DNA from 3 places in the Segeticoccus rhizosphaerae genome. Region 2 is predicted to be linked to each of the others. Evidence: predicted binding sites of a transcription regulator. Region 2 holds the regulator's gene; each other region holds the start of a gene.

Region 1 (10,349 bases), on a different contig from region 2:
GAGCCGGCTCTCCACGGCCCGCCGCTCGCGCTCACCCGCCCCGGCGTAACGGCCGGCGATCGCGGCGCGGCAGCGAGCGGCCAGCACCGCCTGGGCGTCGTCGCCCGGCGTCAACCCGAGCACCGAGCCCTCGGGCAGGTGCACCGACCCGATGCCGAGGTCGGTGCGGGCGTCCTGCCGGCACTCGCCGGCCAGGGCCACCGTCGCCTCCACCAGAGCCGAGGCACGAGCCACGGCATCACCGCAACCTCCCGTCCCGCTGGACGGGCCCAAAGCCTCCGCCACCTCCTTCGCCACCTCCAGCATCCGGGCGGTCTCCGCCAGGTGGCCGGCGGTGGTGACCCGGTCGAGGTGTCGCGTGTCCAGGGGCACCATCCGCCGCGCGGCGTCGAGCACGTCCACGGTCATCGCGTCGGCCGGTTCGACGTGCCGGACGGCGGCGGTGAGCACCGCCGGGACCCCCGACTCGAGGGCGAGCCCCCACAGCCGGGCGGCGTGACCGCGGCTTCCCGGGCTTCCCGGCGGCCCGCCGTGGCAGACGACCTCGATGGCCAACCCGTCGCGGGGCAGGCGCTCCTGCCAGCGCCGCAGCAGCTCCCGGGCCCGCACGAGGTCGCGGCGCAGGACGGCTCGTCCCACGTCGGAGCCGGGGCCGAGCAGGACCACGAGAGCGGCGCCGGGGTCGTCGCCGACGGAGGGGTTCTGGGGATCGCCGGACCGGTCGACCCGCGACCAGGTCGCGATCAGCTCGGGGGTGCTGACCGGAGTGCCGCGCTCGCCGCGCAGGTGCGTCTCGGTCACCAGCCGGCACAACCGGGCCCAGCCGAGACCGGGCGCCACCCCCGCCGCCTGCCCCCGGGCGAGCACGGTCACCCGGGGATGCCGGTCGTCGACCACCGCACCGCCCTTGACCGGGTGGACCCGCACCCGCCGCCCGGACGAAGAAACGCTCAGCAGCCCGGCACCCGCTGTGGGATCTTCCACGGCGAGGTCGACCCCGAGGACCGGGTCGATCCCCGCCTGCGTGCAGGCCTGGACGAACCGCACTGCACCGTAGAGCCCGTCGCGGTCGGTCAGGCCGAGGGCGGGCTGACCGAGATCGGCGGCCCGCTGCACCAGCGCGGCGGGGGTCGAGGCGCCGTAACGCAGAGAGAACCCGGACGCGACGTGCAGGTGGGCGAAGGACTCACTCACCGGGCTCCTGCCAGGTTGTCGCAGCGGCGTGCTCGGACGCCGTGGGGGTCATGAACTGCGGCAGCGGCGCACTGATCGGCAGACCGAGGTGCGCCTGGACGAGCTCGAGGAAGATCTCGGCCTGCCGCAGCAGGTCGTCGGCCTCGCGGCTGCTCGCGGTGGCCGAGCCCCGCTCGAGGGCCGCTCGCCGCCGGCCGGACCCGGCAAAGAAGGCTGCCCACTCCCCCAGGTCGGAGGCGACGGTGGGCAACACCTCCCACACACTGCGCGGCCTGGAGCGGGCGACCGGCTTGCTCCGGGCCGCGAGCAGGGCCGCGGCGGCCCGCAACGCAGCCAGGTGCGCATCGACGTAGCGCTCACCCGCGCTGCCGGCCCCACAGGCCGCCAGCAACGTCGTCCGCGAGCGTTCCAGCAGTTCGAGCACGGTGTCCGCGACCGGGGCCTGCGGTGCCGCGGCGGTGGAGTGGATGGTGGTCACGTCGTCTCCCTTGGTCTGTGGCGATGGCTGGTGCGGTCGGCTGGTTGCGGTCGGTCGGTTGCGGACGGTTGGTCGCCGACGGACCGCGTGCGCGTGGTCGGTGCGGTCTCGGCGGGGCCGGTGCGGTGCAGACCGGTCAGTCCGCGACGCGGACCAGGCGCCAGGCCTGGTCTCGGTCACCTCCGGCCAGGTCGTAGACCCCGCTGCCTCGGTGGCGTCCGGCACTGGCCACGACCCGCCAGATCTCCTGCTCGAGGTCGTCCGGCCCGGGCACGCCATCGCCGGTCGTGTCCTCACTGGAGCCGGCGTCGAACCCGGACCGGTCCAGCGCGTCCCGCCACCACGCCCGGCGCTCACGCCAGTGGTCGAGCACCTCCCGGACGACGTAGAGCCGTCCCCGCCAGAGGAAGGCCGAGGGAGCGGCGGCCAGAACAGTGCTGCCCGTGCTGCCAGTACTGCCCGTGCTGCCAGTGCTGCTGACGTCTGACCGGGACTGCACCTCGACCGGCTCGTGGTAACGACGCACCATGACCACTCCTCCGCGGGCCTCGCCGCCCGGCAGGGCGGCGGACGGGGTCGAGGCGCCCGCCGCCACACCGGACGAACCAACTATCTCGAACGTTTGTTCGATACGGACGAATGTACCCCACTGCGCCGACAGCCCGTCAAGTCCCTGTGGAGAACCTCGGACGCGGCCGTCACACCGCGACGCCCGCACGTCCCGGACCGGCCCAGCGCCGTCCAGATGGCGAGTCTCGGGGGCAAACGGACCGGGTCATGGCTACCGTTTCGTCATGACCGAAGCCTCAGGGTTCGAGGTGCGTGACAGCCCCTCCGTGCTCCGCGTCGTCCAGGTCCTGCAGGAGCAACGGGTCCGGGGTGCGGTGACCATCCTCGACGAGCACGCCCGCACCGCGCGCCTGGCCGCCGACCAGCTCGGCATCGACATCGGCCAGATCGCCAACTCGCTGATCTTCCGGGCGCACCTCGAGGACGGCGAGGTCGCTCCCCTGCTCGTCCTCGCCTCGGGCGCCCACCGGGTCGACATCGTCCAGGTCGCCGACACGCTCGGTCTCGACGAGATCAGCAAGGCGGACGCCGCCTTCGTCCGCGAGCACACCGGGTTCGCCATCGGCGGGGTGCCGCCCATCGCACACCGCACGCCACCGCTCACGGTCGTCGACATCGCCCTGAGCCGCTACCGCCAGGTGTGGGCGGCCGCAGGTCATCCCCGGGCCGTGTTCCCCACGTCGTACAACGAGCTGCTCCGCCTCACCGGTGGGCAGTCGGCAGAGGTCGCCTGAGCACCCGAGCCGCCGCCTGGTCACCGGTCCGCAGCCCGGGCAACGGGTCCGACTGGGCACCTCGGTCCGCCGGCTGAGACTCTGCGGATGCCGACGCGGCCGAAATCCGCCACCATGGGACCGCACCGCACCACACGGTGGGGTGGCGTGTGTGCGCCGGCACGGGAACGGCAGGGGTCCTGGGAGGGGAGGACCCGTGCCGGTCCCGCGCCGTGCCGTGCCGTGCCGACGTCACGCCAGCCAGGCCAGCCAGGCCTGCCGGTGTGGACCGGCTACTGCTTCTCGCGGACTCCCGACTCCACGCGGTCGCCGAGGTCCTGGTCCACGTTGCGCCAGTACTCGAAGGCCCGAACCAGCACCGGCTCGCTGACCCCGTCCAACAGGTGCCCGACGATGTTGCCGACGAGCCGTTCGCGCGCCGCGTCGTCCAGCACCTCGCGGACCAGCGTGCCCGGTTGGCCGAAGTCGTCGTCCTCGGCGTGCAGCGTGTATGCCGACCGCACCAGGTCCCCGTCGGTGCGCCATCCGGCCGGCTCACCGAAGCGCGCGGTGTCGGCGCTCGGACCGCCCTTGGAGTTGGGCGCGTAGACCGGGTCGGACACGGGGTGGTAGCGCATCGCCCCGTCCTTGGAGTAGGACCGGACCGGGGCGTGCCGCGGGTAGTTCACCGGCAGCTCACGGTAGTTGGGACCGATCCGGTAACGGTGCGCATCGGCATACGAGAACAGTCGGCCGAGCAGCATCTTGTCCGGGCTGGGGCCGATCCCGGGCACCATGTTGTTCGGCTCGAACGCGGCCTGCTCGATCTGCGCGTGGTAGTCGGTCGGGTTCTCGTCCAACGTCATCCGGCCCACCTCGATCAGCGGGTAGTCCTGGTGCGAGATCGTCTTGGTCAGGTCGAACGGGTTGAACCGGTAGGTCGCCGCCTCCTCGAACGGCATGATCTGCATGTGCAGCGTCCAGCTCGGGTGCTCGCCGCGTTCGATCGCCTGGTAGAGGTCACGCGTGTGGTAGTCGCCGTCCTCGCCGGCGAGCCGGTCCGCCTCCTCCTGCGTCAGGAAGTCGACGCCCTGGTCGGTCTTGAAGTGGTAGCGCACCCAGAACCGCTCACCCTCGGCGTTGACCCACATGTAGGTGTGGCTCGAGTAGCCGTTCATGTGCCGCCAGCTGCGAGGGATGCCACGGTCCCCCATCAACCAGGTGACCTGGTGGGCCGACTCGGGCGAGAGGGTCCAGAAGTCCCACTGCATGTCGTGGTCGCGCAGGTTGGTGTCCGCCCGTCGCTTCTGGGACCGGATGAAGTGCTGGAACTTGAGCGGGTCCCGTATGAAGAAGACCGGCGTGTTGTTGCCGACCATGTCGTAGTTGCCCTGCTCGGTGTAGAACTTCAGGGCGAACCCGCGCGGGTCGCGCCACGTGTCAGGGCTCCCTCTCTCGCCGGCCACGGTGGAGAACCGGGCGACCATCTCCGTCCTTCTGCCCTGCTGGAAGACGTCGGCCTTCGTGTAGGCGCTGACGTCGCCGGTCACCTCGAAGTGGCCGAAGGCGCCCCCACCCTTCGCGTGGGGCTGCCGCTCGGGCACCCGCTCCCGGTTGAACTGGGCCATCTGCTCGATCAGGTAGGCGTCCTGCAGCAGGATCGGCCCGTCGGGACCGACGGTCAGCGAGTGCTCGTCGCTCTCGACCGGGATCCCGGCATCGGTGGTGGTGTAGTTGTCGGACATGTCGCTCCTCAGGTGGAGACCGGAACACCTCCACCGCACCACCCGTCCTGGGGCCAGTCAAGAGATGCGGTCCGAGGCCCCCGGCCCGCGGGCGGGAGCCGCGCCCCGGCCACCGCGCTGAGCCGGATGCCGACATGCTCGGACAGCGGTCACGAAGGGACCGACAGGTCCGACGGGTCGGTGTTGCCGCCGCAGACCACGACACCCACCCGCTCCCCCGGCTGTGGCGCGTAGGCACCGCCCGACAGCGCAGCCACGGCCGTCGCGCCGCCGTGCTCGGCCGCGAGACGCAACCGGTCCCACAGGCGTTGGCGCGCTTCGATGATCGCCGTGTCGCTCACGAGGACGCTCGTCACGCCGGCCCCCGACAGGATGCCAAACGCGATCTCGCCGATCCGCTTTGCCCCCAACGAATCCGAGGCGACGCCCGAGACCTCGACGTCCACGGGCTCGCCGGCCTCGAGGGCCGCGTGCAGCGTCGGGATGGACTCAGGCTCGACCGCCACCACCCGGGCCCGGCCACCGAGCGCCGCCGCCACACCGGCCGACAACCCACCACCGCCGACCGCCACCAGCACGGTGTCGAGGTCCGGCACCTGCTCGAGCAGCTCGGACCCGACCGTGCCTTGTCCTGCCACGACATCCGGCTGGTCGTAGGCGTGCACGAAGAGGGCGCCCGACTGCCGTGCGCGAGCCGCGCACGCGGCATACGCATCGGCATACAGGGCTCCGGTGACGGTCACCTCGGCACCGGTGGCCCGGATGCCCTCGACCTTGACCCGGCTGGCGGCGTCGGGGACGAAGACCTCGGCCGGTATGCCGAGCTGTCGCGCCGCGTGCGCGACGGCCAGTCCGTGGTTGCCGCCGGAGGCCGCGATCACGCCGCTCCCCGGCAGCTCCCCCTGCTCCTGCGCCGCCAGGATGCGGTTGAAGGCACCGCGCGCCTTGAACGAGCCGGTGTGCTGCAGCAGCTCGAGCTTGAGCACCACCGGTTCGCCGACGCCGAAGGCGCCGCCCTCCACCTCGATCACCGGGGTGCGTCGGACGTGTCCGGCAACGCGGGAGCGGGCGGCGGGGACGTCGATCGGTGCGGTCACCCGACCCACCGTATCGGCCAGCGTTGAGCGCACACCGTCACCTATGGTGACCCCCATGGCCCGCTACTTCGACGTGCACCCGGACAACCCCCAGCCACGGGTCATCGCCAAGACCGTGGACCTGATCCGGTCCGGTGGGCTGATCGCCTACCCCACCGACTCCTGCTTCGCGCTGGGCTGTGCCCTCGGCAACCGCGACGGGCTGGAGCGCATCCGGACGATCCGCAAGCTCGACAGCAAGCACCACTTCACCCTCATGTGCCGCGACTTCAGCCAGCTCGGTCAGTTCGTCCAGATCGACAACCAGGTCTTCCGCAAGATCAAGGCGACGACGCCAGGGCAGTACACCTTCATCCTGCCCGCCCTCAAGGAGGTCCCCCGGCGGATGCTCCACCCGAAGAAGAAGACGGTCGGAGTGCGGATCCCTTCGCACCGCGTCGTCCTCGCGCTGCTGGCCGGGCTCGGCGAACCGCTGCTGTCCAGCACGCTGCTGCTGCCGGGAGAGGACGAGCCGATGACGCAGGGGTGGGAGATCAAGGAGACCCTGGACCACCAGGTCGACGCGGTGCTCGACTCCGGCGACACCGGGGCCGAGCCGACCACGGTGGTGGACTTCTCGGGTGGTTTCCCGGAGATCGTCCGGCTCGGTGCCGGCGACCCTGCGCCGTTCGAGTGATCCGGGCGCGCTCCCGCCGAGCCCGTCGAGCCGTGCTGGCAAACATCGCCGAGAACCCGGTGCGCCGGCCGCTCATCCCACCTTTGCCAGCGTGGCGCGACGACGGTCAGGCGTGATGCGGCCCCGCGGCTTCCGGGACCAGGTTGGTGTAGACCTCGAGCGTCGCGGTGGAGCGGTTCATCGTGTAGAAGTGCAGGCCGGGCGCGCCCTCGTCACGCAACCGGGAGGCGAGCTCGGTCGCGATATCGACGCCGACCGCGCGCAGGGCCACCCGGTCCTCCGCCACGGGCTCGAGTCGGCGGATGACGTTCTCGGGCAACGGGGTCCCGGACAGCTCGGCCATCCGGGTGATCTGGCTGAAGTTCGTCACCGGCATGAGCCCCGGGATGATCGGCATGGTGCGGCCGCTCGCGTCGACCCGATCGCGCAACCGCAGGTAGGTGTCGGGGTCGAAGACGAACTGCGTCACGGCGAACTCGGCTCCCGCATCAGCCTTGCGCACCAGCACCTCGGCGTCGTGCTCGAGGCTCGGCGACTCGGGGTGCCGGTCGGGGAACGCCGCCACCCCGACGGTGAACGTGCCGAGGCCGCGCACCAGGGAGACCAGCCCGTCGGCGTGGTCGAGGCCCCCCGGGTGCGGCGTCCACGGGGTGCCCAGACCGCCCGCCGGGTCCCCGCGCAGGGCGAGGATGTTACGGATGCCGGCCCCGGCATACTCGCCGACGACCTGCCGCAGCTCTGCCACGGAACTGCCCACGCAGGTCAGGTGCGCCATCGCGGTGAGGGTCGTCTCGCGGGCGATCCGCCCGGTGATGCGCACGGTGCGGTCGCGGGTCGTGCCACCGGCGCCATAGGTTACCGACACGAAAGTCGGGTGCAGCCGCTCGAGCCGGCGGATCGACTCCCACAGCGCCACCTCGGCGTCGTCGGTCTTGGGAGGGAAGAACTCGAAACTGTAGGACGTGCCCTCCCCCGCGAGCATCTGCGGGATGGACCGCATCGCGTTCGCTGCCTTCGGCATGGTCGATGCGGTTCCGTGGGCCATACCCGTCAGCCTAGGCGACACCGGGCACCGTAGGCTCGAGGTAGTCACCCTCCGGGAGGTCCGTTGTCGAACCCACTCGACGCCTACCGCCTGCGCGCACGCGTGCAGGCGGTGGTCGACGCCGAGATCGCGACGCAGGAGGCGGTCCTGGCCGAGATCGGCGCTGACATGACGCCGTTCGTCGACCTGGTGGCGTCCCTGGTGCGTGGCGGCAAACGGTTGCGCGCCGCTTTCTTCTACTGGGGCTACCGCGCCGGCGGCGGGCCGGACAGCGACGCGGCGATCCGGGCCGCCGCGTCGATGGAGTTCTTCCAGGCCGCCGCGCTGCTGCACGACGACGTCATGGATGGCAGCGACACCCGTCGCGGTATGCCGTCCGCCCACCGCCGCCTCGCCGCCCACCACGCCGCCCAGGGCTGGTCGGGCAACGCCGCGCGGTACGGCGAGGCGGGGGCCATCCTCGCCGGCGACCTCTGCCTGACCTGGACCGACGAGATGTATGCCACCAGTGGGCTGCCGGCGCACGAGACCGCGCGCGGACGTGAGCTGTTCGACCGGATGCGCACCCAGCTCATGGGCGGGCAGTTCCTCGACGTCCTGGAGTCGGTCCGCGGGTGGGACGGGCTGTCCGCGCAGGAACGGGTCGAGCGCGCTCGCCACGTGATCCGCTACAAGAGCGCGAAGTACACCGTCGAGCATCCGCTGCTGATCGGCGCCACCGCGGCCGGGGCGCAGGAGGGCGACCTGGCAGCGCTGTCGCGCTACGGCCTCGCGCTCGGTGAGGCCTTCCAGCTGCGCGACGACGTGCTGGGCGTGTTCGGCGACCCGGAGGCAACCGGCAAACCGGCGGGCGACGACCTGCGCGAAGGCAAGCGCACGGTGCTCGTCGCCCAGTCGCTCGCGTCCGCGGAGCCCGACGAGATCGCCTTGTTCGACAAGCTGCTCGGCGTCGCCGACCTCGATGACGAGCAGGTGGCGCAGCTGCGCGCGGTGATCAGCTCGACCGGCGCCCTCGACCGGGTGGAGCAGATGATCACCGAGCAGGCGCAGGCGGCCCACGACCACCTGCACTCGGCCCAGGGGCTCACCGCCGAGGGTGTGGCGACCCTCGAGTCGCTGATCGGCCTGTCCACCGCCCGCTCGGCGTGAACGCCGGCCCCACCGACCACGTCGTCGTCGTGGGCGCGGGTCTGGCCGGGCTCTCGGCCGCCCTGCACCTGGCCGGTGCGGGTCGACGGGTGACCGTGCTGGAACGAGAGTCCTTCCCCGGGGGGCGAGCCGCGCGGGTGGTCCGCAAGGGCGGCGGCGGCACCTACCACCTCGACAGCGGCCCCACCGTGCTGACGATGCCCGAGTTGCTCGAGGACTGCTTCGCCGCCGTCGGCGAGTCACTCGGCGACCACGTCACGCTGCGCCGTCTCGACCCCGCCTACCGGGCCAGGTTCGCCGACGGCACGACCCTGGACCTGACCTCCGACCGCGACAAGATGGTGCAGCGCATCAGCGAGTTCGCCGGCGCGGCCGAGGCCCGTGGCTACGAGCGCTACGTCGACTTCGTCACCACGCTCTACCGACTCGAGGTCCGCGACTTCATCGACCGCAACTTCGACTCGGTGCTCGGGCTCGCGAGACCCTCCCTGGCCAGACTCGCCGGTCTGCGCGCCTTCTCGCGCCTCGCGCCCACCGTCGCGCGCTACTTCCGTGACGAGCGGCTGCAGCGCGTCTTCACCTTCCAGTCGCTGTATGCCGGCCTGTCGCCGCAGCGGGCCCTCGCCCTCTACGCCGTGATCTCCTACATGGACCTGGTCGCCGGAGTCTCCTACCCCGACGGCGGGATGCACGCCATACCCACGGCCATGACCGGGGCGGCGTCGCGGGCCGGTGTCGAGCTCGTCTACGACACCGAGGTCTCGCAGGTGCGGTGGCAGGGCAACCGGGTCTCCCGCCTCGTCGCCGCCGACGGGCGCTCGTGGAGCGCGGACGCCGTGGTCATGACACCGGACGCCCCCCTCGCCCGCCGGCTGCTCGGGCGGCCCGCCGCTCGGGAGTCGACGACCCGCTACTCCCCCTCCTGCGTGGTGCTCGCCGCGGGGCTGCGGACGGGCTGGCCGGCGCAGGCACACCACACGATGACCTTCGGCCGCACCTGGTCCGGTGTCTTCGAGGACCTCGAGCACGGTCGGCTCATGCGTGATCCGTCGTTCCTCGTCTCGCTGCCGTCGACCACCGACCCGTCGCTCGCTCCCCCGGGGCACAGCTCGGCATACGTGCTCTTCCCCGCGCCCAATCTCGCGGCGGGCCAGCTCGACTGGGGCAGGCTGCGTGTCCCCTACCGTGAGCACATGCTGAGCACCGTTGAGAGGGCAGGCTTCTCGGGGTTCTCGGACGCCATCGAGGTCGAGGAGCTGATCACTCCGGCAGACTGGGACGAGCGCGGGATGGCCGCCGGCACCCCCTTCGCCGCGGCGCACACCTTCGGCCAGACCGGCCCGTTCCGGCTGCCCAACCACGTCGGCGCCAACGTGGTGCTCGCCGGGTCCGGCACAGTGCCTGGGGTCGGCGTGCCGATGGTGCTGATCAGCGGCCGGCTCGCCGCCGAACGGCTCGTCGGGGTCGATCCGGCCTACCGGTCGCGGGCATGGCGGTGACACCCGTGCCGGACGACCCCGCGCTGGCCGCGGCCTACGAGCACTGCCGCAGGATCCACGCAGCGCACGGCCGCACCTACTACCTGGCCACCCGGTTGCTGCCGGCACCCGTGCGTCCGCACGTCTGGGCGCTCTACGCGTTCGCCCGGACCGCGGACGAGATCGTGGACAGCCCGTCGGGTC
Region 2 (10,349 bases):
AGCTGCCGTGGCCGGACGGTGCCGCAGGGGCGGTCCTGCTCGCAGCCGTCACCCTGGTGCTCCTCTTCACCGGCCCGTGGCAGGTCGCCCGGATCCGATGCCGGCCGTGGCTCTCGGCGGCCGGTGCGCTGCTGGCCCTGGCGTGCACGTGGCCCACCGGTTCGGTCGGTTGGCCGCCGCCGGGTTGGCTCCTGGTGATGTGCGACGTGGGGCAGGGCGACGGCATCGTGCTGGCCAGCGCGCCGGGTCATGCCGTCGTGGTGGACACCGGTCCTGATCCAGACGCGATGGGCACCTGCCTGCGTCGCCTCGATGTCGAGGTCGTCGATGCCGTGGTCCTCACCCACTTCCACGCCGACCACGTCGACGGGCTGGGCGCCGTGCTCGACGGCTGGCCGGTCGGAGCGGTCTACGTCTCGCCGGTCGACGAACCGGCCGGCGAGGCACGGGCGGTCCGAGAGCAGGCGAGCGAGGTGGGGACGCCGGTGCACCGCGCCTATGCCGGCGACGTCCTGCGGTGGGAGGGGCTGCGCGCGGCGGTGCTCTGGCCGGCCACGGAGCTGCACACCGGGTCGATCCCCAACAACGCCAGTGTGGTCCTCGACGTCGACCTCGGCGGGCTGCGGATGCTGCTGCTCGGTGACGTCGAACCTGAAGCCGCCAGACGGGTGCGGCGCGCGCTGGAACAGGAGGGCAGGCCGGCCCGGTTCGACGTGCTGAAGGTCGCCCACCACGGCTCCGCCAAGCAGGACCCGGTCCTGTTGCAGCTCGCGCACGCCCCCGTCGCGCTGATCAGCGTCGGCGCCGACAACGACTACGGTCACCCGGCGCCGAGCGCGCTCACCGTGTTGCGCGACGACCAGTTCACGGTGTTCCGCACCGACCGCAGCGGTGACATCGCGGTGTCCCGCGCCGGCAACGGGGGCCCCGCGATCTCCACCCGCGGCTCCTGACTCGATGCCGCCCTCGCCCATCTGGTGCGCCACTTGCCCCGGTTGTTGCGGCGACATCGCGCGGCTCGAGTGCGCGATGTCATCGCAACCGGGCGGGGTCTCGGCGGGCGCAGGCGCGAGTTGGCCCGGCTCAGGCGGAGTCGCGCACGCAGCCGGGGGTGGCGGCGGCCTCGAGCAGCGCCTCGACCGTCGCCCGCACCGCCGGCACCCGCTCGAGGTCCGCCGTCGTGACCACGTGGACGGCACGCCGCGAGGCGGGGTTCACTGGCAGCGTCACCACGTCTGGATGGCTCGCGCTGCGCAGGATCAGATCGGGGATCAGCGCCACACCCAGCCCCTCGGCGACCAAACCCAGGACCGCGACGTAGTCCTCGGTCTCGAAGGCGACGTCCGGCGCGAAGCCCGCCTTGTCGCAGAGGGAGAGCAGGTGGCCCCGGCACCTCGGACAGCCGGCGATCCAGGTCTCGTCGGACAACGCCGCCAGGTCGGCGACCGGCGCCTGCGCCATCGGGTGGTCCTTGGGCAGCGCCAGCCGCACCTCGTCGTCGAGCAGCTTGTGGGTGACCAGCCCGTCCAGGTCGTCCTCGCCCCGGCCGAGGTCGGTGCCCTCGTAGGCGAACGCCACCGCCAGGTCGCAGGTGCCGGCCCGCAGCGCGGCCAGCGACTCCGGCGGCTCCGCCTCGTGGAAGCTCACGCTCACGTCGGGGTAGCGCTCCTTGACCAGTGCCAGCGCTCGGGGCACGAGCGTCGCGGACGAGGAGGGGAACGCCATCAGCCGCACCCGCCCGGTGCGCAGCCCGGCGATGGCCGACACCTCGGCGGTGGCCGCCTCGAGGGCCGCGAGCACCGGCACCGCGTGCCGGGCGAGCACGTCCCCGGCCTCGGTGAGCCGCACGCCGCGTCCCATCCGCTCGACGAGCACTGTGCCGGTGCGCTCCTCGAGCCGGCGCACCATCTGTGAGATGGCCGGCTGGGAGAAGCCGAGAGCGGCTGCGGCAGCCGTGAAGCTGCCCTCGTCGTGGATCGCCTTCATCACCCGAAGGCCGGCGGCGTCGATCATGACCCAACCATAATCGAGCGTTACTTAAAGTCAAGAACTTGTGGTCTTGTGTGATGAGTCGGAATCGGTCATCGTGGATGTATGCCGACTCTCACCTCCCCGCGCCACGGACAGCCCGAGCTCCCCGCACCCGCCAGTTCCACCAGCGCGGACGCGCTGGCGCGGCTCAAGGCCCAGTTTGCGCCGGCACCCGGCTACCTCAACGCGAGCACCATGGGCCTGCCGCCCGAGCCTGTGGTCCAGGCGCTCCGGTCCGCGCTGGAGCAGTGGCAGCTCGGCCGCGCGACCGCCACCGGTTACGACGCCGACGTCCAGGCGGCGCGCACGGCATACGGGCGGTTCGTCGGCGTGCCCGCCGAGTGGGTCTCAGTCGGTCCGCAGGCGTCGGTGTATGCCGGGGTGGTCGCCGCATCGTTGCCCGACGGGGCCGAGGTGCTCTGCGTCGAGGGTGACTTCACCTCGATGATCTTCCCGTTCCTCGTCCAGGCGCAGACGGGTCGGATCAGTGTCCGCCATGTGCCGCTCGGCGAGGTGGCCGCCTCGATCACCGAGCGCACCACGCTGGTCTCGTTCTCCCTGGCGCAGAGCGCGTGCGGGAGCCTCTGTGATGGGGCGGCGATCGCCGAATCCGCTCGCCTTGCAGGCGCGCTCACCTTCTGCGACGTCACCCAGGCAGCGGGCTGGCTGCCGTTCGACGCGGGCGACTACGACCTGACCGTCTGTTCGGCCTACAAGTGGATGTGCCAGCCGCGCGGCACGACGTATTTCACCGTGCGCCCCGGTGCCGTCTCGTGGCTGCGGCCCGTGGTCGCCGGTTGGTATGCCGGTGACGACATCTGGGGCTCCTGCTACGGACCGGACATGGTGCTGTCCTCGAACGCCAGCCGCTTCGACGTCTCACCGGCCTGGCTGTCGTGGGTCGGCGCGGTCCCCGCACTCGAGGTGATGTCGATGGCGCCGATCGAGGCGATCCGTGACCACGACGTGGCACTCGCCGACGGCCTGCGAGAGCGGCTCGGTCTGCGCCCGGAAGGCCGGCCGGTGCTTCGGCTCGACGACGCCGACGGTTCGATCGCCACCCGGCTGGGTGACGCCGGGGTCACCGTGTCGTCACGGGCCGGGGGCGTGCGGATCGCCTTCCACGTCTGGAACACCGCCGCCGATGTCGACCTCGTGGCCGACGCCCTCGACGCCCGATAACCCGTCCGGCCGCCGAAGTCGGCGCCACGTGGTTGCATGGTGGCGTGTCCCGACCACGTCACCCGGCGAGTCCGGCGACGGCCCAGCTGGCCGCGGCCGGGCCGGCACCGGACGGGCCGGCCGCGCCGGGACCCCGGCACGGCACGGCGCTCTGCCTCTCCGGCGGCGGCTACCGCGCGGCGTTGTTCCACCTCGGCGCGGTCCGCCGGCTCAACGAGCTCGGCGTCCTCGGCGGGTTGCGGTCGATCAGCGGCGTCTCCGGGGGAGCACTGACCGCCAACCTGCTCGCCGACCCACGGCTGGTCTGGCCGGACGAGTCGGGCGGGGAGGTGGTGGTGAATGGCTTCGAGCGCTACGTCGCCGACCCGTTGCGCCGCCTCGCCGGGCACAACGTGCGGACCCCCGCGCTGCTGGCCAAGCTCTGGCCGCCGCGCTGGTTCATGCCGGACAGCGCGGTGCGAGCGCTCGCGGGCCGGCTGTCCGTGGCCGTGCCGTGGTGGGCGGGCGACCTGCGCGACAACGCGCCCGACGGTCCCGCGGTGCTCACCTGCGCGACCGAGGTTGCCTACGGCGTCTCGTGGATCTTCGCTGACCCCAACGCGGGCCGGCCTCACGGCCGTGTGGGCGACTACCGCCTCGGCCACGCCGACCCACCGCCCGGACTGCGCATCGCCGACGCGGTCGCCGCGACCTGCGCCTACCCGCCGTTCTTCGCCCCGCAGGTCCTCAACGGTGTGGAGATGGGCCTGAAGGGCGGCGAACCCGGGCACGCCGACCCGCAGCAGCACGCCGAGATCCTGCGGCACATCGAGCTCACCGACGGCGGCGCCTACGACACGCTGGGGGTCGAGGCAGTGTGGGCCGACCACGCGACGGTGCTGGTCAGCGACGGCGGCACGGTGTTCCGGGCGCGCACCACGCACACCGTGTGGGGCCAGCTGCTGCAGATCCTCGGGATCGCCACCAGCGGCGGCCAGACCACCCGGCTGCGGTGGCTGCAGGCGCGCTTCGCCCAGGACGCGCTCACCGGAGCCAGCTGGTCGTTGGATGCCGTTGTCCCCGGCCACTACCCGGCCGCCACCACCGAACGCATCAACGCGGTGCGCACCGACCTCGACGCGTTCAGCGACGGCTTGCAGCAGGTGCTCGAGCGACACGGATACCTCGTGGCCGACCAGGCCGTGCGCGAGCACGCCCCACAGCTGATCCGGCTCGACGCACCGCTGGAGCCGCCGCATCCGCAGGTCGCCGACGCGAAGGTCGCGGACGGCATACTGCGTGGATCGTCACGGCGCACGTTGTTGGGGCGCTTCTGACCGTCCCGCATACTGGGAGCATGACCGCCGTTGCCACGTCCCGGGACGAGACGTATGCCGCGCTGGTCCAGTTGGTACGCGGCGGCGACCTGACCGTCCTGACCGGGGCGGGGCTGTCCACCGAGTCGGGGATCCCGGACTACCGCGGCCCCGAGGGCATCCGGCGCGTGACCCCCATGACGTATGACGAGTTCGTCGCCTCCTCCAGCGCCCGGCAGCGTTACTGGGCAAGGAGTTTCATGGGATGGGGGCGATTCAAGGCGGCGGCGCCCAACGCAGGACATCGGGCGGTTGCCGAACTGGAACGGCGGGGCCTGACGCGGGGCGTCATCACCCAGAACGTCGACGAGCTGCACCAGAAGGCCGGCGCCCACGACGTCCTCGAGCTGCACGGCACCCTCGACCGGGTGCGCTGCCTCACCTGCGGCGAGACCTACCGGCGCGACGACGTGCAGGCCTGGCTGGACGAGGCCAATCCCGACTTCGAGGTGGCGGTCGGCCAGCTGCGGCCGGACGGCGACGTCGACATCCCCGACGCGGCGATCGAGAGGTTCCGCGCGCCCCGCTGCCTGGTCTGTGGCCACGACACGCTCAAGCCCGACGTGGTGTTCTTCGGTGAGTCGGTGCCGAAACCGTTGGTGGAGCAGTGTTTCGCCTTGGTGGAATCGTCCGCGGGCCTGCTGGTGCTGGGGTCGTCGCTGGCGGTGATGTCGGGATACCGGTTCGTCCGCCGGGCGGACAAGCTGGGGATGCCGATCGCCATCGTCACCCGGGGTTGGTCGCGCGGTGACGGTGAGGCAACGCTGCGGCTGGACGCCCCGTTGGGCGAGACGCTGACCCGGCTGGTGGCCGACCTCTGACCGGGACGATCCGGCCGCGACAGCAGGGGTCCGACTCAGACGCGGCGCAGCACCGCGGTGACCTTGCCGAGGATCGAGGCATCGTCGCCGTCGATCGGCTCGTAGGCATCGTTGTGCGGCATCAGCCACACGTGTCCCTTGGTGCGCTTGAACGTCTTGACCGTCGCCTCGTGGTCGAGCAGGGCGGCGACGATGTCGCCGTTCTCGGCGGTCTGCTGCTGGTGCACGACCACCCAGTCGCCGTCGCAGATCGCCGCGTCGATCATCGAGTCGCCGACCACCTTGAGCAGGAAGAGCTCGCCCTCGCCGACGATCTGCTTGGGCAGCGGGAAGACGTCCTCGACGACCTCCTCGGCCAGGATCGGTCCACCGGCGGCGATGCGGCCCACCACCGGCACGTAGGACGCGGCGGGACGCTCGTCGCCGATGCCCGTCTCGTCGACCTCGTCGGGGGTGGAGGCCGCGCGCGAGTCGCCGGCCCGGTAGCCGCGCGCGCTGCGCCCCAGGTCGGGGGATACGACCTCGATGGCGCGCGGGCGGTTGGGGTCGCGGCGCAGGTAGCCCTTGCGCTCGAGCATGTGCAGCTGGTGGGCCACGCTGCTCGGGCTGGTCAGGCCCACCTGCTCGCCGATCTCGCGCAGGCTGGGCGGGTAGCCGCGGCGGTCGATGGAGTTGCGGATGACCTCGAGGACCCGGCGCTGTCGAGTCGTCAGGCCGTCGCCCTTGTCGCGCTCGGGCATCTCGTGGATCTTGGCCATCGTGGCATCCCCTTCAGTGGATGTGGACTGCGGCGGGCGGGCGGGTCGTGGACGGGCGTCGGCCCGCGGCAGGGCGAGGGCGGTCGACATCAGTGCAGGTCAGAGCCGGTATGGCGGCCGCCCGAGACCGCGCGCAGCGGGCCCTGTCGGTGGTCGCTGCTTGGCTACTGGACATGACCTCATCGTACGCAGTTCGGACACGTTGGCCAAACACCTGTTCGACGCGTGTCTCGACATTGTCGGCGCGACGTGTTAGAAATCGTACAAGCGTGCTATCGCACACGCGTTCGGGACCGACCGCTTCAACACCGCTCGTCGCGACCGATCCGACCGCACCGATCGTCTGGAGGACAGCATGAGCGCAGCAACGACCTGGGGCTACCTCGAGTCGGCCCCGTGCTCGGCACCGCACCCCGGTCCCGACACCCGCAGGCCGGGCCGTCGGTCGCACCTGCGGCTGGTCCCGACCGGACCGGACGTGCAGGCGAGCCCGACGCACAGCCGAGTCACCCGGCGCGGTCGCCTCGCGATCACGCTGCTGGTGACCGCCGCGGTCCTGACCCTCGCGATGAGCCTGGCGAGCGGGATTTCCGCGCCGACGGGCGTGGCGCAGCCGACGGTCACGGTGGCTTCCGGACAGACCCTGTCCGACATCGCCGCGGCCGAGCTGCCGCAGCTGCCGGTGCGTGACGCCGTCGTGCAGCTGCAGCTGGCCAACGACCTCACCTCGATGCAGGTGCACGCCGGCCAGGTGCTGGTCGTGCCATCGGCCGGCCGCTGATCGGGGAGCGGCCGGCCCGGCTGCCGATCAGCCGCCCGGCAGGGAGTAGCCGCTGACGATGTTCAGTGTCGTGGCGAAGGTGAGGTACATCAGCCAGACCCCGGTGCACAGGTGGGCCAGGCCGAGGATTCGTCCGGCCACGGCGATGCCGGCGCTGGCGAAGAAGTCCGCGACGTAGATCCAGGTCAGGCCGACGAAGAGCAGGCCGACCGGCCAGCCGCCGCCCATGAAGAAGGTGACGAGGCCGAGCACGGAGATGATCGTGTAGGCGACGGACATGCCCACGTTGGTCCTGACCTCGTTGCCCTGCATCCGGTTGAGCCCGAGGGCAAACCAGTGGATGCCGTATGCGGAGAACGCCAGGGCGGCCATGTAGAGCAGCGGGTCCTTGAAGACCTGGAACCACGTCATCCCGACGAAGAGGATCACGCCGGTGACGAACTGGCAGAAGCCTGGCAACCAGACGCCCCACCAGCCGGTGGCGCGGTCAGCCGCCGGACTGCGGGCGGGGTAGCCGAAAAGCTCCTGTGGTCCCCAGATGAGATAGCCGGTGCCCAGACCGAAGAACCCGAGCGTGACCGGCGCGAAGTGCGAGATCTGGAAGGTCTGCGCGGTGAGTAGAGCGGTGTGCAGCATCTCGTCCTCCTCGGACGATGTCGTTGAACCGTTGATTACCTACCCACTCCATCCGGCTTTCAACCGGAAGGATCGACTCTGCGTGCCGTGATGCGGGCGAGCAGCTGGTGGCCCTCCCGCTCGAGGTCGGCTGCCTCGTCGGCAGGGAGCCGTGTCGACCAGGGTTCGCCGGCTGCCGCGTCGTAGGCCTCGTGCATCACGAACATCGAGGCGGACAGCCGCCGAGCCTCCGTCAAGCGGGCCGCCGCGTCCTGGCCGGTGGCGTCAGCGGGGTCGGCGGGCGACGAATCGGCGACCCCGCGGGCGGCGTCGAGGGCGGCGCGGCAGTCGTCCATCGCGCTGCGCAGGACGCCCTCGAGGCGCCGGTTGCGGATGGCGAAGGCCGAGCCGATGCCCACGACGATGCCGATGAAGGTGTCGAGGACGCGGTCGACCAGCAGCGTGGTGTCCGAGCTGGCGTGGCCGAGATGGGCCAGCAGCAGCGCGATGGGTGTGGCGAACATCAGGCAGAGCGCGTAGTTGAGCCCCACCATCAGCTCCGCGCCGACCTGCAGCACGATCACGAGGGCGACGGTCAGGCCGGCGCCGGGGGAGTAGGCGAGGGCCAGCACGCCCACCAGCAGGCCGGCTCCGGTGCCGAGGGCTCGCTGGATGCTGCGATCGACCGTGGCATACCAGCTGACCGACTGCTGCACGGCGACCGCCGAGACGGCCGCCCAGGAGGCGTGCCCCAGGCCGAGCAGGTGGGCGATACTGACGGCCAGCGCGACCGCGACGAGCGACCGGATGGCCTGGGGGACGAATGGCGCCGACGGACGTAGGGAGGTGATCGACGTGCCCCAGCGCTCCAGCGGTTGGCGCAGCAGGGGCGGTCCTGATGGGCGCGCCAGGGCGTCGGCGGCGTCCCGGCCGTCGAGCTCGGCCTGCTCGCCCCTGCCCAGCGTCACGTCCGGGATCTCGCCGAACCGGCGCAGTCCGCGCGCCAGTCGCCGCAACTCGGATGCGGTGACCGCCCAGGAGGCGTCGCTGTCCGATCCGCCGGTCGAGTCCGAGCGGCCCGACTCGGCGATGCGGTGTGAGGCCAGTCTCGCCCTGAAGGTGACTTCCTCGGCGTGCGCGCAGAGGGCCTCGAGCCGCGCGGACCACCGAGACGTCCGCCCGCTCGAGCCGATGGATGTCCAGGCGGCCCGGAGCGCCATGCCGGCGCGGTGTCTCGCTGACAGCTCGCCGTCGGCACCGATGGCACCGACGCGGTCGGCGACCGCCTCGAGGGCCCGCGCGACGGCGACCCGCTCCGGTCCGTGGTGACGGATCACCCAGCCGGACATGCACACCAGCCAGGCCCAGCCCGCGACGGCAGCGGTGGTGAGGGTGGCCGGCACCACGGCCTCCGGGCCGATCGGCAGCTCGGCGCACACCGAGACGGCGAACACGGGGAAGATGCCTGCCGGTCCGCCTGTGCGGGTGGCATCGGAGAGCAACCGCGCCAGACCGGCGACGGCCGCCACGACGGCGATGACGACGAGGACGTGACCGGTGTAGGCCGCAGTCAGCGTCCCCACCAGGGTGGAGAGCGACATGAAGATGCCGACGGCCGCGAGCATCGGCGCCTTCACGGCATACGGCGCGTTGCGCCCGTAGAGGGAGGTGAACCCGCCGAAGGCTGCGAACGAGAGCAGGTCGCGGTGCCCGGTCAGCAGCAGGACGACGAGGGGGACGCCCATCGAGATGCCGGCGTGCATGGCCGGTATGACGGTCGCGTCCGGGGGACGCAGGCGGAGGGCGCGGTGCTGGGCCAGTCGACGAAGCGAGTGGCTGGTCACGCTGGGGGAATGACTACTCGGGCAGGGGGCCGCAGAGCTGCTCCCAGTAGCGGCCGAGGTTCTGCATCGGCAGGAAGTGGCCGGTGCGGTGGCCGTCAATCATGATCGCCTCGACCCCCGAGGCGATGTAGGTGCTCGCGTTGCGGACGATGTCCACGGGTCTGGTTGGTGCGCCTTGGAACTCGCCCTCGGCCGCGAGGATGTTCTGCTCGATCGCGAAGCGACGGGCGCGCTGCTCGGTGCTGAAGGCGAAGAGGGTGTTGACGCCGCGGATCTCGCCAGCGGCCGGTGCCCAGTGACCGTCGCCGGAGTCGATCGGCACGCACCACCAGCGGTCGAGGCCGAACGTCGCCCGCCACAGCTTGTCCTGGTCCGACTCCTTCTTGGAGCGGCGGGCGGCGTTGGACAGGCGGTCGAGGTTCCATACCTGATCGAGCTCGGAAGAGGTGGATCGGACACTGGGCCCGGCGGGACTCCAGCACTCCTCCAGCTGGGTTTCGGCGTCCTGATCTGGGGTTGCAGCGTGGTGGGTCATACCTCTATGGCACCACACTCTGGCCCCGGAGCCCTCCAGCGCCGGTGTCCGGTGGCGCCGCAGCGGGGCCCGAAGACCTGCCGACGACCATGGCGGACGGCAAAACCAGCGAGTATGCCGTCCCGGCCAGGCGTACCGACCGTTGTCCGGGTCAGGCGTCTTGGCGGGCATGTCCAGACGGCGCGGTGTGGACCACAGCGGGCGGGCCTTCGACGTGGAGCTGGGGGATCCGGCGGTCCAGGGACCGTGGGAGCCACCAGGCCCTCGCGCGGAACAGCCGCATGACCGCCGGCACCACCAGACAGCGGATCACCACGGCGTCGATGAGGACCGCGACGGCCATCGCGAAGCCCGTCTGGGCCCGCCACCGCCCGCACGCACGTCAGCAATGCGATGGGCAAGCTAGGGGCGCGGGACCGTGCTCAGC
Region 3 (10,349 bases), on a different contig from region 2:
CGTGCGCCTGGCGGCGGCGACTGAACCCGGCCGTCTGCTCCTCGCTCCAGGTCCAGGCCCTGGTGCTCGGCGGGGTCTCGGCCAGCGCCCGCTGCAGCGCCCGGCTCGACTCGAGGTGGAACTGCTCGAGTCCGGCCCGGTCGGTCGGACGCGTCGGATGCTGCAGGGCCTCGACCTCGTCGCCGTCCGTGAGAGGCCCACCGACGACCTGCGACCAGAACCACTGCACCTCTCCGAGGTGCCACCACAGGTCGTCGGCGTCCCAGTCGGGGCAGGTGGGCACGCGGGCGGTGGGATCGGCGTCGTGGAGCGCCTCCCGGAACCGTGCGGAGTTTCGGGAAAGGTGGTCGAGGTAGTCCAGCTGGTTGCCGGGCACTGTCTGGGGATCTTCGGTGGGCATGACCGCACCGTAGCCACCGGAGGCAAGCGGGTCACAGCGCTTTATCGCCCTCCCGCGAGCCACTCCCGGGGTCGCAACAGGAGTCAGGGAGCCGGGCGGTTCGCCAGGGTCACCTTGACGGTGCTGGTCCTGGAGCCTCGCGCGTAGGTGAGGGGCACCGTGGAGCCCGGTTGCTGCTTGCGCAAGGCGGCCAGCAGGTCGGTCACGGTGTCGATCGTCGTCGCACCGAGCCTGGTGATCACGTCTCCGGGCTGCAGACCCGCCTTCTGAGCCGGGCTGCCCCTGGTCACGGCGACCACCAGGGTGCCCTTCGTCGTGGGCAGGTTGAACTGGTCGGCGGTCTGTGGCGTGATGTCGGCCGGCTGGATCCCGAGGAAGGCGTGCTTGACGTTGCCGGTCGCGAGCAGTTGGTCCGCCACGCTGGTCACCGTCGCGGCGGGCGTCACGAAGCCGATCGCGACCGCCCCGGAGCTCGGCGGCAGGTAGGCCTCGGACAGACCGATCACCGTGCCGTCGCCATCGGCGACGGCACCCCCGGAGTTGCCCGGCGAGATGGGCGCGTCGGTCTGGATCAGGTCGATCAGCCCCTGCGGCGCCTCCTTCGACGGGGGCATGTTTCGGTGCAGGCTGGAGATGATGCCTGCTGTGACGGTCTGCTCCAGCCCCAGCGGGCTGCCGATGACGACGTCGAGGGCTCCGACCACCGGCAGCGTGTCGTTGAACCGGGCCGCGGGCAAGCCGGTGCGCTTCGCCTTGATCACCGCGACGTCGGTGACGTCGTCGACGCCCACCACGCTGGCCCTGGCCCGTTTGCCGTCCGCGAACTGCACCTCGACCGTGCGGAACGGCTGCTTGTCCTGGCCCTCCACCACGTGCGCATCGGTGACGATGGTGCCGTCGGCCTTGTAGATGACCCCACTGCCCAGGCCGACCTTGCTGATGATGGTGACCACCGACGGCTCCACCGTCTGCACCACCTGGGGCACGACGCCGAGGCCGGGCCCGGCTTGACCTTTTCGCGGGGGAGTGCTGGTGGACGGGGAGGATCGCGGCGGTGCGGTGACCGTCACCGTGGCGGTCGGCGTCCCCGACGAGGCGGAAGAGCCGCCATCCGTGCAGCTGCTGAGGGCGCCGGCGGTGACCAGACCGAGGACCGCGCACGCCACGCGGCGCGTCGGGCGGTGTGCGGTGCGCGGCAGGGGACTCACCTTCGAGTTGCTACCCGATTCCTCGGCTTTCACGCTGGGCGTCCTGCGCAGCTGCAGGGTCAGCGGACGCCGCGGGGCCGGAACTGGATGCTGATGCGTGGACCGACCGGTTTGGCGGACTTCGGTATGGCGTGTTCCCAGGTCCGCTGGCAGGAGCCGCCCATGACGATGAGGTCACCGTGCCCGAGCACGTGGCGGAGGGTCCGACCCCCACCGCGAGGACGCAGCAACAGCGCCCGGGGAGTGCCGACCGAGACGATGGCGACTATCGTGTCCTCGGTGCGGCTGCGCCCGATCGTGTCGCCGTGCCAGGCCACGCTGTCGCGCCCGTCGCGGTAGAAGCACAGTCCTGCCGTGCAAAACGGCTCGCCCAGCTCCCCGGCATAGTGGCGACTGAGGGCCGAGCGGGCCTGCAGCAGCACCGGATCGGGGAGTGTGTCATCTTCGTCGTAGAAGCTGAGCAGGCGTGGCACGTCGACCACGCGTTCATACATCTGACGGCGCTCGCCGTGCCACGGGACGTCCCGGGCGAGGCGGGCGAAGAGCGCGTCCGAGCCGGTGACGAAGCCGGGGCGCAGGTCGATCCAGGCGCCGCGCGAGAGTGTCGTGCGGCGGACCGCCGGACCGAGTGGTCGCAACCCGACCTCGTCGACCTGGTCGAGCAGTGATCCCTGGAGCGCCGTGGCCATGGAGTCAGCCTACCGCACGAATTCGAACAGGTGTCTGATTCAGGAGTCCTCGAGGGGGCCCCTCGTCGGGAATGGTTGTCGGGGAGAGCAGGCGGCGTTTCTGGCCTCGAACCTCACCACCGTCGACCACGAGCGTGGACACCGGCACGGCATACCGCAATCGCAGGGGCGACGTAGGACAATGGCGCCATGCCCCTGTACCGCGACGCGGCGATCGTCCTGCGCACCCACAAGCTGGGTGAGGCCGACCGCATCGTCACCGCACTCACCCGGTCGCGGGGCAAGGTGCGCGCGGTGGCCAACGGCGTGCGGCGCACGAGGTCCAAGTTCGGCTCGCGCCTCGAACCGGGGATGGTGGTCGACCTCCAGTGCTACGAGGGTCGTTCGCTGGACACCGTGACCCAGACCGAGACACTGGCGCCGTATGGCGACACGATCGCCCGCGACTACTCCGCCTGGACCGCGGCGAGCGCCATGCTCGAGACGGCCGACCGGCTGACGGAGGAGGGGGAGCCGGCCCTGCAGCAGTTCAACCTGCTCGCCGGTGGGTTGAGCTCGCTCGCGGGGGCGGAGCACGACGCGGGACTGGTGCTCGACGCCTACCTGCTTCGCTCGCTGGCGGTCGCCGGGTGGGCGCCGAGCTTCGTGGACTGTGCCAAGTGCGGTGCCCCCGGGCCGCACCGGGCGTTCCACGTCGCAGGCGGAGGGGTGGTCTGCCCGTCCTGCCGGCCAGCCGGGTCGGCGGCGCCGCACCCGCTCACCCTCGAGCTGCTGGCCGCGCTGCTGAGCGGCGACTGGGAGCTCGCCGACTGCAGCGATCCGCGGCACCAACGCGAGGGCTCGGGCCTGGTCGCGGCGTTCCTCCAGTGGCACCTCGAGCGGGGCGTGCGATCCTTGCGTCTCGTGGAGCGGGCATGAACACCCCACGCAGTTCTCCGCTGCGCTCCGATACTTCGCGGGCGCCCCGGCCGCCGGCCCCTCACCCGTCCGGGGCCCGACCGCCCGCCATCCCCGCCGCGCTGGTGCCGCGGCACGTGGCCGTGGTGATGGACGGAAACGGCCGGTGGGCCAACGCCCGGGGCCTGCCCCGGACCAAGGGTCACGAGGCGGGCGAGTCGTCGCTGCTCGACGTGGTCGCCGGTGCGATCGAGATCGGGGTCAAGCACATCTCGGCCTACGCGTTCTCCACCGAGAACTGGAAGCGCTCACCGGAGGAGGTGCGCTTCCTGATGCGGTTCAACCGCGACGTGATCCGGCGTCGGCGCGACGTGATGAGCTCATGGGGGGTGCGGGTGCGCTGGATGGGGCGGCGGCCGCGCCTGTGGCGCTCGGTGATCAAGGAGCTCGAGGCGGCCGAGGAGATGACCCGGCACAACGACGTGATCACGCTGAACATGTGCGTCAACTACGGCGGCCGGGCCGAGATCGTCGACGCCACGAGGCGGATCGCGGAACTGGTCAAGGCGGGCCAGCTCAGCCCGCGCTCGATCGACGAGCGCACCATCGCCCGCCACCTGGACGACCCGGAGATGCCCGACGTCGACCTGTTCGTGCGTTCCTCGGGGGAGCAGCGCACCAGCAACTTCCTGCTCTGGCAGTCGGCCTATGCCGAGATGGTCTTCCTCGACACGCTCTGGCCCGACTTCGACCGGCGCGACCTGTGGCGGGCGATCCAGATCTACGCCGACCGCGACCGTCGCTACGGCGGCGCGATCGACTCCGCCTCCCGGCCCTCCTGATCGCAGGCGTCAGGAGGAGCGGGCGGCGCGTGCGCAGTCGGCGCAGGTGCCGAAGATCTCCAGCGTGTGGTGCACGTCGGTGAAACCGTGCTCCGTGGCGACCCGCTCGCTCCACTTCTCCACGGCCGGCCCCTCGACCTCGACCGTCGCGCCGCAGGTCCGGCAGACCAGGTGGTGGTGGTGGCCGGTGCTGCACTGCCGGTAGGCGGCCTCGCCGTCATCGGTCCGCAGCACGTCCACGTCACCGTCGGCCGCCATCGCCTGCAGCGTGCGGTAGACGGTGGCGAGCCCGACCGCGTCGCCGGACGCCCGCAGCCGGGCGTGCAGCTCCTGCGCGGAGCTGAAGTCGTCGGTCTGCTCCAGCAGCGCCTGGACGGCGGTGCGCTGCCGGGTCGGTCGTCGCCGGTTCTGCGCCATCTGCCTCAGCTGCTCCTCGTCTCGGCCGTCGTCTCGGCCGCCGTCTCCGACTCGTCGGCGGTCTGCGCGTGCACCCGCGGGTCGTGCTCGTCGTAGTGCCCGGCGTGGGGTGCGTGCCGGTGCCCGTCGTGCAGGTAGTCCACGTGGTCCCCGTGGGCGACGGCTGGGTGCCCACAGCCGAGGCCGTGCTCGTGCGGGTGGTGCTCGGCCCGCTGGTGGCGCCGCGACACCACTCGGGCGCGGACACTCGTGCCGATCGAGGCCAGCAGGAAGATGCCGATGGCGACGATGACGATGGTGCCTCCCGACGGGGTCTCGGCGTAGAAGGAGCCGGTCACTCCGCCGACGCTGGAGATCACGCCGATCGCCACGGCATACCGGATGGCTGTCCGGAAGCTGCCCGCGAGCAGCTGAGCGGCGGCGTTGGGCACGATCATCAGCGCGCTGATCAGCAGCAGCCCGACGATCCGCATCGACACCACCACGGTGACCGCGGTGAGGATGGCCAGCACCAGGTTGAGCGCCGTGACGTGCATGCCGGTGGCCCGCGCATACTCCTCGTCGTTGGCGACCGCGAAGAACCGCGGCCGCAGCAGCCAGGTTGTCGCGACCACGACGACGGCCAGCACGGCGAAGACCCACAGGTCACCGTTGCTCGTGGTCGTGATCGCACCGAAGAGGTATGCCGTGAGGTTGGCCGGGGTGCTGCTCGTGGACTTGCTGATGATCACCACGCCGAGGGCGATGCCGCCGTAGAACATCACCGCGAGGGCCACGTCCCCACTCGTGCGCCCGCGCGCCCGGATCAGCTCGATCAGCACGGCCGCGAGCACGGCCGCCACGAGCGCGGTCAGCACGGGTGCCGTGTCGGTGAAGACGCCGACCGCGACACCGGCGAGGGCGACGTGCCCCATCCCGTCGCCGATCAGCGAGAGCCGCCGTTGCACCAGGAAGACGCCCACCATCGGCGCCGCGATGCCGACCAGCAACGCCGCCAGCAGTGCCCGGCGCATGAAGTCGTAGTCGAGCAGCTCCGGAAGTCCCCCGAGGGTGGTCAGCGTGGTCAGGGTGTTCACGACTCGACTCCCCGCTTCTGGGCGGGCTGCTCCAGCGGACCGTGCGGGGTCGACAGGACCCCGGGCGCCTGCGACACGTCGGAGTCGTCGTCGTGGTGGTGGTGCTCGTGCGCCAGGATCAGGTCCTGCTGCCGCCGCTGGGCCAGGACGAAGTCGGCAGGCGTCCCGTCGAACCGCAGATGGCCCTCACCGACCAGGACGATGCGGCTGACGATGTCGCGCAGCGCCTCGAGCTCGTGCGTGACGATCAGCATGGTGGTGCCCTGGGCGGCGAGCCGGGCGAGGACCTCCGCGAGCACCTGCTGGCTCGCGGCGTCGACACCCGCGGTCGGCTCGTCCATGATCAGCACGTCCGGCTCGGCCGCGAGCGCCCGAGCGATCAGGACCCGTCGCTGCTGCCCCCCGGACAGGGTCGAGACGTCCTCGCGGGCGCGGTCCTCGAGCCCGACCAGGTCGAGCGCCCGGTCGATCAGCCGTTGGTCGGTCCGGCCCGGCCGACCCCACCACGACTGGTGGGGCAGACGCCCGATGGCGACGATCTCGGTGACCGTCGCGCGCACCGACGCCGACAGGGTGTGCCGCTGCGGCACGTAGCCGAGCCGGGTGAAGTCGCGGAACTGGCGCATCGGCGTGCCGAACAGCTCCACCTCGCCGCCGAGGTGGCTGTTGAGTCCGAGCAGGCCCTTGACGAGGGTCGACTTGCCGGAGCCGTTGGGCCCGAGCAGCGCGACCACCTCGCCCTGTCGCACGTCGAGGGTGACATCGGCGACCACCGCCCGGTCGGCATAGCCGAACGCCGCCGATCGCAGCGAGAGAATCGGCTCACGACCAGGCCCGCTCGCGGCTCCCGTGGTCACGTGGAGCACCCCTGTCCGGACTCCAGCGTCGCGAGGTTGGAGCGCATGATCTCAAAGTAGTTGCTCCCCGCCGACTTGTCGGTGATCCCCTCGATCGGGTCGAGCACCTTGACCGTGGCCCCCGTTTCCTGCGCGATGGTGTCCGCGGTCGCCGGGCTGACGAGCGTCTCGGCGTAGATCGTGGTCACGTCGTGGTCCTTGACGTAGCGAGCCACGGCGGCGATCTGTGACGGGTCGGGCTCCGCATCGGGGGACAGCCCCGTGATGCCGACCTGGTCGAGGTGGTAGCGCTGCGCCAGGTAGCCGAACGCGCTGTGGCTGGTGACGATCTCAGGCCGTTCGCAGTGGGCGAGTCCGGTGGCGAAGGCCCGGTCGAGCTTGGTCAGCCTGGCCTCGAACGCCTTGGCCCGCGCCCGGTAGTCGGCCTCGTGCGTCGGGTCCACGGTCGACAGCCGGTCGGCGATGGCGCGGCTGACGTCGCGATAGCGCAGTGGGTCGAGCCAGAAGTGCGGGTCCGTGGCCCCGGCTTCCTGCTCGTGCCCCTCGCCGCTCTCATGCTCCTCCACCTCGGCGCCGTGGTCGTCTCCGACCGCGGGCTGCAGCGCCAGGTCGAGCTTGGCTGCCGGGGCGACGTCGAGGGAGGTGTCGGGTGCCTCGTTCTCGACCGCTTGGTCGACCGCGGGCTGCAACCCGTGCTCGAAGACCACCAGGTCCGCCTTGCTGACCTCGGCGACGTCCTTGGGCGTCAGCTCGAGCTCGTGCGGCTCCGCGCCCGGCTTGGTCAGCCCGGTGACGGCCACCTGGTCACCGCCGATCTGCTCGGTCGCGAATTGCAGCGGATAGAACGCCGCGACCACGTCGAGGCGCCCCGAGGTGTCGCTCGACGAGCTCCCGCAGGCAGTCAGTGACGCGCTGAACGTCAGGCAGGCGCAGAGGGCGAGGAGGCGTCGCGGCATACGCCGATCCTGCGCTTAAATGAGAATGATTGTCAACTTCAAACGGTATGCCGGGTGGGCACCCGGCCGGGACCGTCAGGTCTGGGGGAAGAGCTGCACGACCGCCAGGGCCGCGGCGAGCAGTACGACGGCGCCACGCATCATCCGCTCGCTCGAGGTCAGGCGCGGCCAGGAGAGGTAGAGCAGCCAGGCGACGGCCAGGGTCGCGAGCCCCATGAGGACGAAGCCGATCGGGCCGCCGACCAGGGCGCCCGCGACGAGCAGGACGAGCATCGACAGGAAGGGGACGACACGAGGCAGGCTGGACAGGCGCGTCAGCGCGGGCAGACTGGCTCGCTCGATGGAGGTGCGCATGCTGGTGGACACCCCTCAAGGGTACGCGAGCGCGGTCGGGAGCACCTGCTCGGGACCGATAGCCTTGGCCACATGGCTGCTCCCTCAACCGTCGACACCGTCGTCAGCCTCTGCAAGCGCAGGGGCTTCGTCTTCCCCTGCGGGGAGATCTACGGCGGCACCCGATCCGCTTGGGATTACGGCCCGCTCGGCGTCGCGCTCAAGGACAACATCAAGCGGCAGTGGTGGAAGTCGATGGTGCAGGGCCGCGACGACGTCGTCGGCCTCGACTCCTCGGTGATCCTGCCGCGCGAGACCTGGGTGGCCAGCGGCCACGTCGGCGGCTTCAGCGACCCGCTCATCGAGTGCCACAGCTGCCACAAGCGCTTCCGCATGGACCACCTGCAGGAGGGGGTCGCGGCCAAGGCGGCCAAGAAGGGCAAGCAGGTCGACCCCGACTCGGTGGCCCTCGCCGATCTCGTCTGCCCCAACTGCGGCACCAAGGGCGCGTGGACCGAGCCGCGCGAGTTCAACATGATGCTCAAGACCTATCTCGGGGTCCTCGAGGACGAGTCCGGACTGGCCTACCTGCGGCCCGAGACGGCCCAGGGGATCTTCATCAACTTCCTCAACGTGATGAACGCCTCGCGCAAGAAGCCGCCGTTCGGCATCGCCCAGACCGGCAAGAGCTTCCGCAACGAGATCACGCCGGGCAACTTCATCTTCCGGACGCGTGAGTTCGAGCAGATGGAGATGGAGTACTTCGTCGAGCCCGGCACCGACGAGAAGTGGCACCAGTACTGGATCGACGAGCGCACGCGCTGGTACGTCGACCTCGGCATCAACAAGGACAACCTGCGGCACTACGAACACCCCAAGGACAAGCTGTCGCACTACTCGACGCGCACCGTCGACATCGAGTACCGGTTCGGCTTCCAGGGCAGCGAATGGGGCGAGCTCGAGGGTATCGCCAACCGCACCGACTTCGACCTGAGCACCCACACCAAGCACTCCGGCGTCGACCTGTCCTACTTCGACCAGCAGTCCGGCGAGCGCTACACGCCATACGTCATCGAGCCCGCGGCCGGACTGTCGCGCTCGCTGATGACCTTCCTGGTCGACGCCTACTCCGAAGACGAGGCGCCCAACACCAAGGGCGGCGTGGACAAGCGGGTGGTCCTGCGACTCGACCGCCGGCTCGCGCCGATCAAGGCCGCCGTGTTGCCGCTCTCGCGGGGCGCCGACCTGACACCCAAGGCCCGTGACCTCGCGGCCCGGCTGCGGCAGAACTGGATGGTCGACTTCGATGACGCGGGGGCGATCGGCCGCCGCTACCGTCGGCAGGACGAGATCGGCACGCCCTACTGCATCACCGTCGACTTCGACACGCTCGAGGACCAGGCCGTGACCGTGCGCGAGCGGGACAGCATGGCGCAGGAGCGGATTGGCCTCGACCAGGTCGAGTCCTACCTCGCCACACGACTGCTCGGCTGCTGACCCCGCGCGCAGGTGGCCGCGCGCGTGACATCTGTCATGGGCCGATCGTGACGCGAGTGTGAGGCTCCGCGGCGCCGGCGAACCCATGCTTGGGGCATGACAACGAATGACACGTATGCCGTGCAGCGCCCCCGGAGGTCAATCGCGGGCGGCACGCCGCTCGCGATCGACCTCCGGGGCGCGCACAAGCGGTTCGGCGACGTCCACGCCGTCAAAGGCATCGACCTGACGATCAGATCGGGAGAGATCGTCGCGTTCCTCGGGCCCAACGGCGCGGGCAAGACCACCACCATCGACATGATCCTGGGGTTGTCGCAGCCCGACGAGGGCAGTTCCGAGATCTTCGGGATGGCACCGCATCTGGCCATCCGGCGCGGCCTCGTATCGGCCGTGATGCAGACCGGCGGGCTGCTCTCGGACTACACGGTCGAGGAGACCTGCCGTTTCACCGCGAGCGTCTTCTCGAACACCAGGCCGGTCGAGGAGGTCCTGGCGCGAGCCGGCATCACCGAGCTCGCGGACCGACGGGTCGGCAAGTGCTCCGGCGGCGAGAAGCAACGGCTCCGGTTCGCGCTGGCGCTGCTCTCGGACCCTGCTCTCATCCTGCTGGACGAGCCCACCACCGGCATGGACGTCGAGGGACGCCGGGAGTTCTGGAAGGCGATCCGGGCGGACGCGCAGCAGGGTCGGACCGTCGTCTTCGCCACGCACTACCTCGAGGAAGCCGACGCCTACGCCGACCGCATCATCCTGGTGCGCAAGGGCGAGATCGTGGCCGACGGGACTGCCGGCCAGATCAAGAGCCTCGCCTCCGGGCGGACGGTGCGGGCCACCCTGCCGGGCGCGGACGAGGCGACCTTGCGCGGCATACCGGGTGCCGACTCCATCGAGATCCGGGGCGACACCGTCCTGGTCCACTCCGGCGACTCCGACAAGGTGGCCCACCACCTGCTGACCACCACCAACGCGCACGACCTCGAGATCACGGCACGCGGACTCGAGGAAGCCTTCATCGCCCTGACCGGCGACGACACGACCACGGAAGAGACCCGATGAGCACCACCGCCATGCCCCAGCAGCCCGACCTGATGTCGCGGCCCGTGCCCGGTCTCGGCGGGTTCAACCTCACCATGCTGAAGCTCGAGGTCCGGCGGCTGCTGCGCAACCGGCGCACGAT

What was found. The regulator LexA, encoded in region 2, represses DNA repair genes until DNA is damaged. The targets are predictions, from matches to a motif close to TCGAACANNTGTTCGA.
Region 1: FCN22_RS08165 (DUF6504 family protein) is a predicted target of LexA. The motif match lies at 2,287-2,302, and genes of this name have one in related genera.
Region 3: FCN22_RS11410 (alpha-ketoglutarate-dependent dioxygenase AlkB) is a predicted target of LexA. The motif match lies at 2,320-2,335, and genes of this name have one in related genera.

The regions. Positions count from the first base shown of each region.
Region 1 covers NZ_SWMA01000008.1:34,118-44,466, reverse strand. Annotated here, with positions in the region: gene FCN22_RS08175 (DNA polymerase III subunit alpha) at 1-1,194, opposite strand, end outside; gene FCN22_RS08170 (SAV_6107 family HEPN domain-containing protein) at 1,187-1,672, opposite strand; gene FCN22_RS08165 (DUF6504 family protein) at 1,809-2,201, opposite strand; gene FCN22_RS08160 (YbaK/EbsC family protein) at 2,467-2,976, shown strand; gene FCN22_RS08155 (catalase) at 3,249-4,700, opposite strand; gene FCN22_RS08150 (threonine/serine dehydratase) at 4,850-5,797, opposite strand; gene FCN22_RS08145 (L-threonylcarbamoyladenylate synthase) at 5,853-6,473, shown strand; gene metF (methylenetetrahydrofolate reductase [NAD(P)H]) at 6,580-7,518, opposite strand; gene FCN22_RS08135 (polyprenyl synthetase family protein) at 7,582-8,667, shown strand; gene crtI (phytoene desaturase family protein) at 8,664-10,166, shown strand; gene FCN22_RS08125 (phytoene/squalene synthase family protein) at 10,157-10,349, shown strand, end outside.
Region 2 covers NZ_SWMA01000060.1:90-10,438, reverse strand. Annotated here, with positions in the region: gene FCN22_RS20735 (DNA internalization-related competence protein ComEC/Rec2) at 1-953, shown strand, start outside; gene FCN22_RS20730 (LysR family transcriptional regulator) at 1,084-2,013, opposite strand; gene FCN22_RS20725 (aminotransferase class V-fold PLP-dependent enzyme) at 2,095-3,213, shown strand; gene FCN22_RS20720 (patatin-like phospholipase family protein) at 3,258-4,529, shown strand; gene FCN22_RS20715 (NAD-dependent protein deacetylase) at 4,550-5,389, shown strand; gene lexA (transcriptional repressor LexA) at 5,425-6,147, opposite strand; gene FCN22_RS20705 (LysM peptidoglycan-binding domain-containing protein) at 6,503-6,928, shown strand; gene FCN22_RS20700 (hypothetical protein) at 6,956-7,564, opposite strand; gene FCN22_RS20695 (FUSC family protein) at 7,624-9,387, opposite strand; gene FCN22_RS20690 (hypothetical protein) at 9,401-9,922, opposite strand.
Region 3 covers NZ_SWMA01000014.1:62,675-73,023, forward strand. Annotated here, with positions in the region: gene FCN22_RS11400 (maleylpyruvate isomerase family mycothiol-dependent enzyme) at 1-400, opposite strand, end outside; gene FCN22_RS11405 (S1C family serine protease) at 484-1,608, opposite strand; gene FCN22_RS11410 (alpha-ketoglutarate-dependent dioxygenase AlkB) at 1,668-2,297, opposite strand; gene recO (DNA repair protein RecO) at 2,487-3,215, shown strand; gene FCN22_RS11420 (isoprenyl transferase) at 3,212-4,036, shown strand; gene FCN22_RS11425 (Fur family transcriptional regulator) at 4,046-4,453, opposite strand; gene FCN22_RS11430 (metal ABC transporter permease) at 4,459-5,466, opposite strand; gene FCN22_RS11435 (metal ABC transporter ATP-binding protein) at 5,526-6,386, opposite strand; gene FCN22_RS11440 (metal ABC transporter substrate-binding protein) at 6,383-7,342, opposite strand; gene FCN22_RS11445 (DUF6703 family protein) at 7,418-7,708, opposite strand; gene FCN22_RS11450 (glycine--tRNA ligase) at 7,769-9,172, shown strand; gene FCN22_RS11455 (ABC transporter ATP-binding protein) at 9,269-10,228, shown strand; gene FCN22_RS11460 (ABC transporter permease) at 10,225-10,349, shown strand, end outside.